3 regions of the Kitasatospora sp. NPDC051853 genome follow, and region 1 is predicted to be linked to each of the others. Evidence: riboswitches for the same ligand, from Rfam matches in the RefSeq annotation. Region 1 holds a riboswitch; each other region holds the start of a gene.
What was found. Region 1 has a riboswitch for cobalamin ahead of cobN (cobaltochelatase subunit CobN). Riboswitches for the same ligand answer to the same signal wherever they lie in the genome.
Positions count from the first base shown of each region.

Region 1 (3,265 bases):
GGCGGCCAGGTAGTGGTGGCTCGGCGGCAGGTCCGGGTCGTGGTAGATCGCGACCGGGTTCTCGCCGAAGCCGCGCGGCGGCTGGATCAGCACGAGGAGGTTGCCGGAGCGGATCGCGGCCAGCACGATGTCGCCGTCCGGGTTCTGCGAGTGGTCCACGTAGAGGTTGCCGGGGGCCGGGCCCCAGTGCTCCTCGACCTGCTCGCGCAGACCCTGCGGCAGCTCGGCGTACCAGCGGCGGTAGTCGGCGGCCGGGATGCGGACCGGGTTGCGGGCGAGCTGGTCCTCCGTCAGCCAGTCCTGGTCGTAGCCGCCGGCCGCGATCAGCGCGTGGATCAGCTCGTCGCCCTCGTGCCCGTCGCCGGTGAGGTCCAGGCCGGGGACGTCGGTGCCGATGTCCATGCCCTCGGCGCGCAGCCGGGCCATCAGCCGCATCGCCGAGGCCGGGGTGTCCAGGCCGACCGCGTTGCCCACCCGGGCGTGCTTGGTCGGGTACGCGGAGAGCACCAGGGCCAACCGCCGCTCGGCGGCCGGGACGTGACGCAGCCTCGCGTGGGCGACCGCGATGCCCGCCACCCGGGCGGCCCGCTCGGCGTCCGCCGCGTAGACGGTCAGGCCGTCCTGGTCCAGCTCCTTGAAGGAGAACGGCACGGTGATCAGGCGGCCGTCGAACTCCGGCACGGCGATCTGGGTCGCGGTGTCCAGCGGGGAGAGGCCGTCGTCGCTGGCCTCCCACTGCTCGCGGGACCAGGTCAGGCAGAGCGCCTGGAGGATCGGGCGGTCCAGCGCGGCCAGCGCGCCGGCGTCCCAGGCCTCCTCGTCGCCGCCGGCCTGCGCGTCGGCCGGGCGGGTGCCGCCGGCCGCCAGCACGGTGGTGACCAGCGCGTCGGCCTGCGCCAGCTCGGCCAGCAGCTCCGGCTCGGCGCCGCGCAGGGTCGCGCAGTAGATCGCCTTCGCCCGGGCGCCCGTGGCCTCGATCGCCTGGCAGAGGATCTCCACGAAGGCGGTGTTCCCGCTCATGTGGTGGGCGCGGTAGTAGAGCACCGTCACCAGCGGGCCGTCGTTGTCGGCCGCCTGACGCTCCAACGGGCCCCAGGCGGGCGCGGAGGCGGGCGCCGCGAAGCCGTGGCCGGTGAGCAGCACGGTGTCGGAGAGGAAGGCGCCGAGCTCGGCCAGGTTGGCCGGGCCGCCGTGCGCCAGGTAGGCGTGCGCCTCGGCGGCCAGGCCGGCGGGCACCGTGGAGAGCTCCATCAGCTGGGCGTCCGGGGCCTGTTCGCCCGTCAGCACCACCACCGGGCGCGGCCCGGCGAGCAGCGCGTCCAGGCCCTCCTGCCAGGCCCGGCGGCCGCCGAGCAGCCGGACGACGACCAGGTCGGTGCCCTCCAGCAGCGCGGGCAGGTCGTCCACCCCGAGCCGGGCCGGGTTCCCCAGCCGGTACGGGACCGGACCGTTCGAGGCGCGGGCGCTCAACAGGTCGGTGTCGGAGGTGGAGAGGAGCAGGATCATGCGGAGGCCCTCCCGGCCGTGACTTCACGCCGGGACGGCGGCGGGCACGAGGAGACGGCGGCGCGACGGAGCGCTGGTGTACGGCGCACGGGCACGGCGGAGCCTTCCTCGGGGTCCGCGCCCCGGGCTGGTGTGAGGACGGCAGGAGTTCCTGGCTCCCACGGCCGAACCGTGGTCACAGTGGCGGGACCGCACCGGATTCGCACCGGTTTCCTCCCCATAGCGCCGTCGCTGGCGTTGGCTGGGCTGTGCGCCCACCCGGGGAGCATCGTACGGGGTGCGCCCGGGTTGCGGACCAGGGTCCCGAAGGTCTGTCAGGTGATCACCGGTGCGGGCGGGGGAGGACGGGAGGGTGGACGGAGGGTCGGGTGGTCGGGGAGAGCGGGCCGTGCCGCCGGGGACGGAGGGTCGCGCGGACGTGACGCAGCGGACAGGAGCAAACCGGCGGAACGTGGGTATGCTCGCGGCCATGCCACCCACGCCGCCCGTCGCCGAGTCACGCCCCGGCGCGTCCGACCGCGACCGGGGCGGTGCCTCCGCAGCCGGGCGGGAGGCCGCCTCCGGGCCCGACCGCGACCGGGGTGACGCCTGCCCGGGAGCGCTGCGGCTGCACCGGGCCGACGACGGGGCGTTGGCCCGGGTCCGGCTTCCCGGCGGCCTGCTGACGGCCGCTCAGGCCCTCGCCCTGGCCGACGCGGCCGAGCGGCTCGGCGACGGGCGGCTGGAGCTGACCTCGCGCGGCAACGTCCAGCTGCGGGGCCTGGCCGAGGACGCCGGGGCCGAGCTCGGTGCCCTGCTGCGGGCTGCCGGGCTGCTGCCCTCCGAGACCCACGAGCGGGTCCGCAACGTCATCGCCTCGCCGCTCTCCGGGCTGGACGGGCTCGGCAGCGCCGACGTCCGGGCCTGGGCGCGGGAGTTGGACGCGCTGCTGTGCGCCAGCCCGCCGGCCGCCGGACTGGCCGGACTGTTCCTCTTCGTCCTGGACGACGGCCGCGGCGACGTGGCCTCCCTGGACGCCGATGTGACCTTGATCGCAACGCCCGGCGGCGGCGCGCTGCTGCGCCTCGGCCGGGCCGCCACCGCCCGCCGGGTCGCCCCCGGGACCGCTCCCGCCGCCGCGCTGGCCGCCGCCGAGGAGTTCCTGACGGCGGTACGAGCGGCTGGGGTGAAGGCCTGGTTCGTCCGGGAGGCCGCCCAGCTGCTCGACCCGGGCGCCGAGCCGCTGCCCGTCTTCGCGGGCGGCGCCCCCGAGTTGGGACCGTTCGGCGGCGGGGTCGTGGCCGGCACCCGCTTCGGCAGCGTGACCGCCGCCCAGTGGCGGGCGCTGGCCGGGGCCTGCGCCGGAGAGCTGCGGATCACCCCGTGGCGCAGCGTCGTACTCCCCGGGGCGACGGCGGTCGGCGAACTGGCCGCCGCCGGGCTGCGCCTGACGCCCGGTTCGCCCTGGGAGCTGGCCACCGCCTGCACCGGCGCGCCGGGCTGCGCCAAGTCGCTCGCGGACGTACGGGCGGACGCCGCCCGGGCGTTGGAGACCGCCGGGGTGCCCGGGCTGCCGGTGCACTGGTCCGGCTGCGAACGGCGCTGCGGCCACCCCGCCGGGGAGTGGGTCGACGTGCTGGCCACGGGATCGGACATGTACCGGGTGACGAACCATCGGATCTCTGCAAGGACCACGCATGACCTGACGATGGAACAGATGGCCCAGGCGGTAGCCGAGGCCCGGAGGACGAATTGACATCCTCCCCACCCTGAAGGACGG
Region 1 covers NZ_JBITBY010000007.1:27,402-30,666, forward strand. The annotation lists gene cobN (cobaltochelatase subunit CobN) at 1-1,506, opposite strand, end outside; cobalamin riboswitch at 1,629-1,751, opposite strand; gene ACIA8O_RS20590 (cobalamin biosynthesis protein CobG) at 1,964-3,241, shown strand.

Region 2 (3,265 bases), on a different contig from region 1:
CCGCGCCGCCCGGGGTGTGGGTGCCGCGCTTGCGCTGGAGGCTGAGCAGCAGGCCGCCGCCGATGCCGATCAGCAGGCCGACGCCGATCAGCCAGAACGGGGAGAAGCCGCCGTTGTCGTCGGCCTCGGTGATGGAGGAGCCGGGGGCCTTGGTGCCCTTGGGGTACTCCGAGGCGGCGGCGCTGGCGGCGGCCGGCACCGACTTGGGCGCCGGGCCGGCGTCGATCAGCAGCTGGAGGATGTTGCTGCCGCCGAAGTTCAGCGGGTCGAGCTTGGCGGCCTGGGCGGTCAGCACCAGGGTGGCGGCGGCCGAGGCGTCGGTGCCGGAGGCGCCCTTGGCGGCCCAGGCGTAGCCGTTGCCGGCCAGCCAGTCGGCGGCGCTGGCGGCCTCCTTGGGGTGCCCGGCCTGGATCAGGCTGAGCGTGGCCCAGGCGGTGGCGGTGTAGTCGGGGGTGGGGGCGGCGCCGGGGGTGGTGAGCATCAGGTGCTGGCCGTTGGCGGCCAGCTGCTCGGCCAGGTGGGCGGAGACCGCCTCGGCGGAGGCGGCGCGCGGCACCGGGCCGGAGGTGGCGGCGGAGCAGTCCAGCGGCTTGGGGGCGGCGTCCACCCGGTTGGTGTTGGTGACCGGCAGCTTGCCGCCGGCCGCGGCCAGCGCGGCCTGGGCGCTGGCCAGCCCGTTCGGGGCGAGCGAGCCGTCCGGGGCGGGCTGGTAGGCGAAGGCGCCGCGCTGGCCGACGGGGGCGGCGCAGCCGAGCTGGAACAGGGCCAGGCCGTCGTAGGCGCTCTTGCCGTCCTTGGCCACGGTGGCCGGGTCGGCGCCGACGGTGAGCAGGGCGCTGACGGCCAGTCCGGTGGAGTTGGCGTCACCGGGGTTGCCCGGGTTGTAGGCCCAACTGCCGTCCGCGTTCTGGACCTTCTTCAGCCACTCGACGCCCCGGCTGACGGAGTTCTGGTGCCCGTCCAGCTTGCTCAGCGCCTGGACGGCCATGGCGGTGGCGTTGGTGTCCTCGGCCTTCGGGTCGCAGGCGCCGGTGGTCGCGGCGGCGGCGGAGGTGTCGGCCCGGAACGAGGGCCAGCCGCCGTCCGCGCACTGCTGGCCGGTGAGCCAGTTGACCGCCTCGTCGGCGGGCACCACGCCGGAGGCGGAGAGCGCGGTGAGGGCCAGCGACTGCCGCCACACGCCGTCGTAGGTGGGGTCGCCCTTGCCGTAGACCGCGGCGGGCGCGGTGACCGGGGAGGGGGAGGCCGACGGGGTGTCCGCGAGGGCGGGGGCGGCGGTGCCGACCAGCAGGGCGGCGGTGGCCAGGGCGGCGGCGCCCGCGCGGGCGGTGGTGAGCATGGCGGTGGGTGGACCTTTCACTGAGCGGTTGTACGGCGGTCCGGCCGGACCGCCCGTGGACCTCGACGTGGCCGCTCGCTCCCGGACGGGCATTTCGACTTTCACGGCTGCGGGTCAGTGCCGGAGTCCCACCGGCTTCCCCCGACGAGGAGCGGATGAAGTTGTACCAGCGGTTCAAGACTCTAACCTTCCGGCCGTCGCGCTCCGTACCGACACGGTCTGGACGCCGCCCCTCCCCACGGACTAGAACTGGTACCAGTTTTTCGGTCCGTCGGGTGGAGGAGTCGGGGATGACCGGGGTCGTGGAGCACGGCGAGCTGTTCATCGGGGGCGTCTGGAGCGCCCCCGCGGGGGACGCGGTGATCGAGGTGGTCTCCCCGCACACCGAGCAGGTGATCGGCCGGGTTCCGCACGCCGCCGAGGCGGACGTGGACCGCGCGGTGGCCGCCGCCCGCCGGGCCTTCGACGAGGGGCCCTGGCCCCGGCTGTCGCCGGCCGAGCGGATCGCGGTGGTGCGCCGGATCAAGGACGGCCTGGCCGCCCGGGCCCGGGAGCTGGCCGAGCTGATCACCTCCCAGAACGGCTCCCCGATCTCCTGGAGCGTGCCCGCGCAGGCCCACGGACCGGTGGCGATCTGGGACTCCTACATCAAGGTGGCCGAGGCGCACCCCTTCGAGGAGCTGCGGGCCGGGGCCTTCGGCCGGGCCCTGGTGCGCAGCGAGCCGGCCGGGGTGGTGGCGGCCGTGGTGCCGTGGAACGTGCCGCAGTTCGCCGCCGCCTCCAAGCTGGCGCCCGCCCTGCTGGCCGGCTGCACCGTGGTGCTCAAGCCCTCGCCGGAGACCCCGCTGGACGCGTACGTGCTGGCCGAGGTGGTCCGCGAGGCCGGGCTGCCGGAGGGCGTGCTGAGCATCCTGCCCGCCGACCGGGAGACCGGCGCGTACCTGGTCGGCCACCCCGGCGTGGACAAGGTCTCCTTCACCGGCTCGGTGGCCGCCGGGCGGCTGGTGATGGCCAGTGCCGCCCGCACCCTGAAGAAGGTCACCCTGGAGCTCGGCGGCAAGTCCGCCGCGATCGTGCTCCCCGACGCCGACCTGGACCGCACCGTCCGCTCCCTGGTCGCCTCCGCCTACCTCAACAACGGCCAGGCCTGCATCGCCCAGACCCGGATCCTGGCCCCCGCCCCCCACTACGAGGAACTGGCCGAACGCCTCACCGCCGCCGTCGCCGCCCTCCCGGTCGGCGACCCGCTCGACCCGGCCACCGCGGTCGGCCCGCTGGTGACGGCCCGTCAGCGGCAGCGCAGCCTCGACTACATCGCGCTGGCCCAGGCGGAGGGCGCCAAGCTGCTCACCGGCGGCGGGGTGCCGGCCGGTCTGGAGCGCGGCTGGTACGTCGAGCCGACGCTGTTCGGCGACGTGGACAACGCGAGCCGGATCGCCCAGGAGGAGGTCTTCGGGCCGGTGGTCTGCCTGACGCCCTACCAGGACGAGGAGCAGGCCGTCCGGCTGGCGAACGACTCCGAGTTCGGCCTCTCCGGCAGCGTCTGGACCGCCGACGTGGAACGCGGCCTGGACGTGGCCCGCCGGATCCGCACCGGCACCTACGCGGTCAACACCTTCAACCTCGACTGCGGCGTCCCCTTCGGCGGCTACAAGCAGTCCGGCGTCGGCCGCGAGTTCGGCCCCGAGGGCTTCGCCGAGTACCTGGAGACCAAGAGCATCGTGCTGCCCAGGGGGTACACCGCGCCCTGACGGGGGCTCGGGCCGTCAGAGCGTCAGCAGGCGGGCCGCGGTGTGCAGGTCGGCGCGGACCTCGGCGAGGGAGGTGCGGCCGGAGAGCCAGGCCAGCAGGGTGGCGTGCCAGGTGTGGGCGACCACGCGCAGGGCGGCCTGCTGGGCGGGGGTGGGGGTGGGGCCCAGCTGGGCG
Region 2 covers NZ_JBITBY010000002.1:579,958-583,222, reverse strand. The annotation lists gene ACIA8O_RS07275 (prenyltransferase/squalene oxidase repeat-containing protein) at 1-1,360, opposite strand, end outside; cobalamin riboswitch at 1,406-1,525, opposite strand; gene ACIA8O_RS07270 (aldehyde dehydrogenase) at 1,630-3,090, shown strand; gene ACIA8O_RS07265 (TetR family transcriptional regulator) at 3,106-3,265, opposite strand, start outside.
Region 2: another riboswitch for cobalamin. It lies ahead of ACIA8O_RS07275 (prenyltransferase/squalene oxidase repeat-containing protein); the one in region 1 lies ahead of cobN (cobaltochelatase subunit CobN).

Region 3 (3,265 bases), on a different contig from region 1:
CTGCTTCTCGCCGCCGGAGAGCTGGAGGAACCCCCGCCCGGCCAGGTGGGCGGCCCCGACCCGGGCCAGCGCGGCGGCGGTGTCGGCGAGGTCGTCGGGGCCGGGGGCCGCTGGGACCGACCGGCGATCGGGGGGTGGAGGAAGGAGCGGAGTTGGGGTGCGTGCATCGGCGGTGCCGACGAGGGAGTCCATGCGGAGCATCGGCGACTGAGGAGAAGCCGGCGAGGTGCGTGCCCCGGCGCCGCGACGCCACCCCCCGATCGCCGGTCGGTCCGAGCCCCGGCGGTGCGGCAGGCGGCCCATGCCGACCACCTCGGCGACGGTGAAGTCGAACTCGGCCACCGTCTCCTGCGGCAGCGCCCCCACCCGGCGGGCGCCCTCACGGGGCGTCAGCCCGTGCAGGTCCTCGCCGTCCAGCAGGACCGTGCCGCTGCTCGGGCGCAGCGCCCGGTAGACGGTGCGCAGCAGGGTGGACTTCCCGCTGCCGTTCGGCCCCACCAGCCCGATCACCTGCCCGCTCGCCGCCTTCAGGGTGGCCTCGTGCACCAGCCGCGCCCCGGCGATCTCCACCGAGACCGCGTCGATCTCGACCTTCACCGGTGGCCTCCCGCCGGGTCGTGGGCGGCCTGCGGCCCCGTCCGCTCCCGGGCCCCCATCAGCGGCCGCCGAAGCTGTAGGCGCGTCGCCGCATCAGCAGCAGGAAGCAGGGCACGCCGAGCACCGCCGTGATCACCCCGACCGGGAGTTCGGCGGGGGCGAGCAGCAGGCGGGAGACGATGTCGACCCAGACCAGCAGCACCGCGCCCAGCAGCGGAGCGACCGTCAGCACCCGCCGGTGGCCGGCCCCGACCAGCATCCGGGCCAGGTGCGGGACCATCAGCCCGACGAAGCCGATCGCCCCGCTGACCGCGACCACGGTGCCGGTGACGGCGGCGGTCACCAGGAAGAGCGCCCGCCGGAGCCGGGCGGCGTCCACGCCGAGGGCGGCGGCCGTCTCGTCGCCCATGGCCAGCGCGTCCAGGCTGCCGGCGGCGGCCAGCAGGTAGACCAGTCCGGCCAGCACGGTGGCCGCCGCGATCGGGACGGAGGCCCAGGTGGCGCCACCCAGGCTGCCGAGCAGCCACATCATCGCGGTGCGGGCGGCCTCGCCGCGTTCGGCGGAGAAGACCATCAGCGAGGTGACGGCGGAGAAGCCGTAGGCGAGGGCGGTGCCGGTGAGGACCAGGCGCAGCGGGGTGAGGCCGTGGGCGGTGCGGGCCACCGCGTAGACCAGGACCATGGCGGCCAGCGCCGAGCTGAAGGCGGAGAGCGAGAGCGCCCAGACGCCCAGCGAGGCGAAGGCGCCGAGCAGCAGCACCGCGTTGGCGCCGACGGCGGCGCCGGAGGAGATGCCGAGCACGAAGGGGTCGGCCAGCGCGTTGCGGACCATGGCCTGGACGGCGACGCCGACGGCGGAGAGCCCGGCGCCGACCACGGCGGCGAGCACCGCCCGGGGCAGCCGGATCTCCCAGACGATGGTGTAGCCGGCCACCTGGTCGGCGTCGATCCGCCCGCCGGTGAGCCCGGCCTGGAGGAAGTGGGCGACCTGACCGAGGCTCAGCCCCGAGGAGCCGAGGGCGACTCCGCAGACCAGCGAGGCCAGCAACGCGGCGCCGAGGCCGAGGGCCAGCGGGCCGGTGCGCAGCGGTGGCCGGGCGGGTGCCGGGCCGGGCCGGCTGGTGGTGCCGCCGGGAGGTCCGGTGACGGTGGTCGCGCTGCTCAACGGCTGGGCCTTCGGTCGGGCCCCGGGCGTACGGGGGCGCGAGCGGCCGTGCCCCGCGCGGCGGCGGACGGCGGGCGTCCGCGCGCTCCGGCGGGCGCGCCGTTCGGCATCCCCTCGCAGTCCGCGGCGAGTTCTCGGGAGGACCGCGCCGCCGGGGGCGATCGGACTCACGGACCGTCAAGGTCCGTTCCACCGTTGCGGGTCAGCGCCGGGTTCTCACCGGACTTCTCCCTCGGGACGCCCTGGCAGCATAGCAAGGCTCACCTCACCTGTAAGGGGCCCTTCCCTGTGGCACCCGGCACATCCGGCGGCGCGCTCCGCGCGTACCCGAACCCGTCGCACCCGATCGGTAGCGTTCGCGACGGGACGACCCGACGGGCCAAGACGGGCGAGGACGAGCGAAGGAGCGGCCGTGGCAGGGGAACTGACGGGACGGGTGGCCTTGGTGGCGGGAGCCACCCGGGGTGCCGGGCGGGGCATCGCGGTCCAGCTGGGCGCGGCCGGCGCCACCGTGTACTGCACCGGCCGCTCCACCCGGGGCCGCCGTTCGGAGTACGACCGGCCGGAGACGGTGGAGGAGACCGCCGAGCTGGTGGACGCGGCGGGCGGGCGCGGCGTCGCGGTGGTGACGGACCACCTGGTGCCGGAGCAGGTCGAGGCGCTGGTGCGGCGGATCGACGCCGAGCAGGGGCGGCTGGACGTGCTGGTGAACGACATCTGGGGCGCCGAGCACCTCTTCCAGTGGGACACCCCGGTCTGGGAGCACGACCTGACGAACGGTCTGCGGCTGCTGCGCCTCGCGGTGGAGACGCACGCCGTCACCAGCCACCACGCGCTGCCGCTTTTGCTGCGCTCCCCCGGCGGGCTGGTGGTGGAGATGACCGACGGCACCGCCGAGTACAACCGGGAGAACTACCGGATCAACCTCTTCTACGACCTGGCCAAGACCTCGGTGCTGCGGATGGCCTTCGCCCTCGGCCACGAGCTCGGGCCGCGCGGCGCCACGGCGGTGGCGCTCACCCCGGGCTGGATGCGCTCGGAGATCATGCTGGAGACCTTCGGCGTCACCGAGGCCACCTGGCGCGACGCTCTCGGGAAGGTCCCGCACTTCGCCATCTCGGAGACCCCGTCCTACGTCGGCCGCGCGGTGGCCGCCCTGGCCGCCGACCCGGACCGGGCCCGGTGGAACGGGCGGTCGCTCTCCAGCGGGCAGCTGGCCCGCGAGTACGGCTTCACCGACCTCGACGGCTCCCGCCCGGACGCCTGGCGTTACCTGGTCGAGGTGCAGGACCCGGGCCGCCCCGCCGACACCACCGGCTACCGCTGACCCGGCGCTCCGGCCGGGTACGGTGGGCGCATGAGCGACGACCGTGCCCGGCTGACCGCCCTCGTCCACGGACTCGTGCAGGGCGTCGGCTTCCGATGGTCCGTCAGGGAGCGGGCGGAGGCGATCGGCGGGCTGACCGGCTACGCCCGCAACCTCGCCGACGGCGGGGTCGAGGT
Region 3 covers NZ_JBITBY010000009.1:403,045-406,309, reverse strand. The annotation lists gene ACIA8O_RS26640 (ABC transporter ATP-binding protein) at 1-597, opposite strand, end outside; gene ACIA8O_RS26635 (FecCD family ABC transporter permease) at 656-1,684, opposite strand; cobalamin riboswitch at 1,901-2,020, opposite strand; gene ACIA8O_RS26630 (SDR family oxidoreductase) at 2,175-3,089, shown strand; gene ACIA8O_RS26625 (acylphosphatase) at 3,120-3,265, shown strand, end outside.
Region 3: another riboswitch for cobalamin. It lies ahead of ACIA8O_RS26635 (FecCD family ABC transporter permease); the one in region 1 lies ahead of cobN (cobaltochelatase subunit CobN).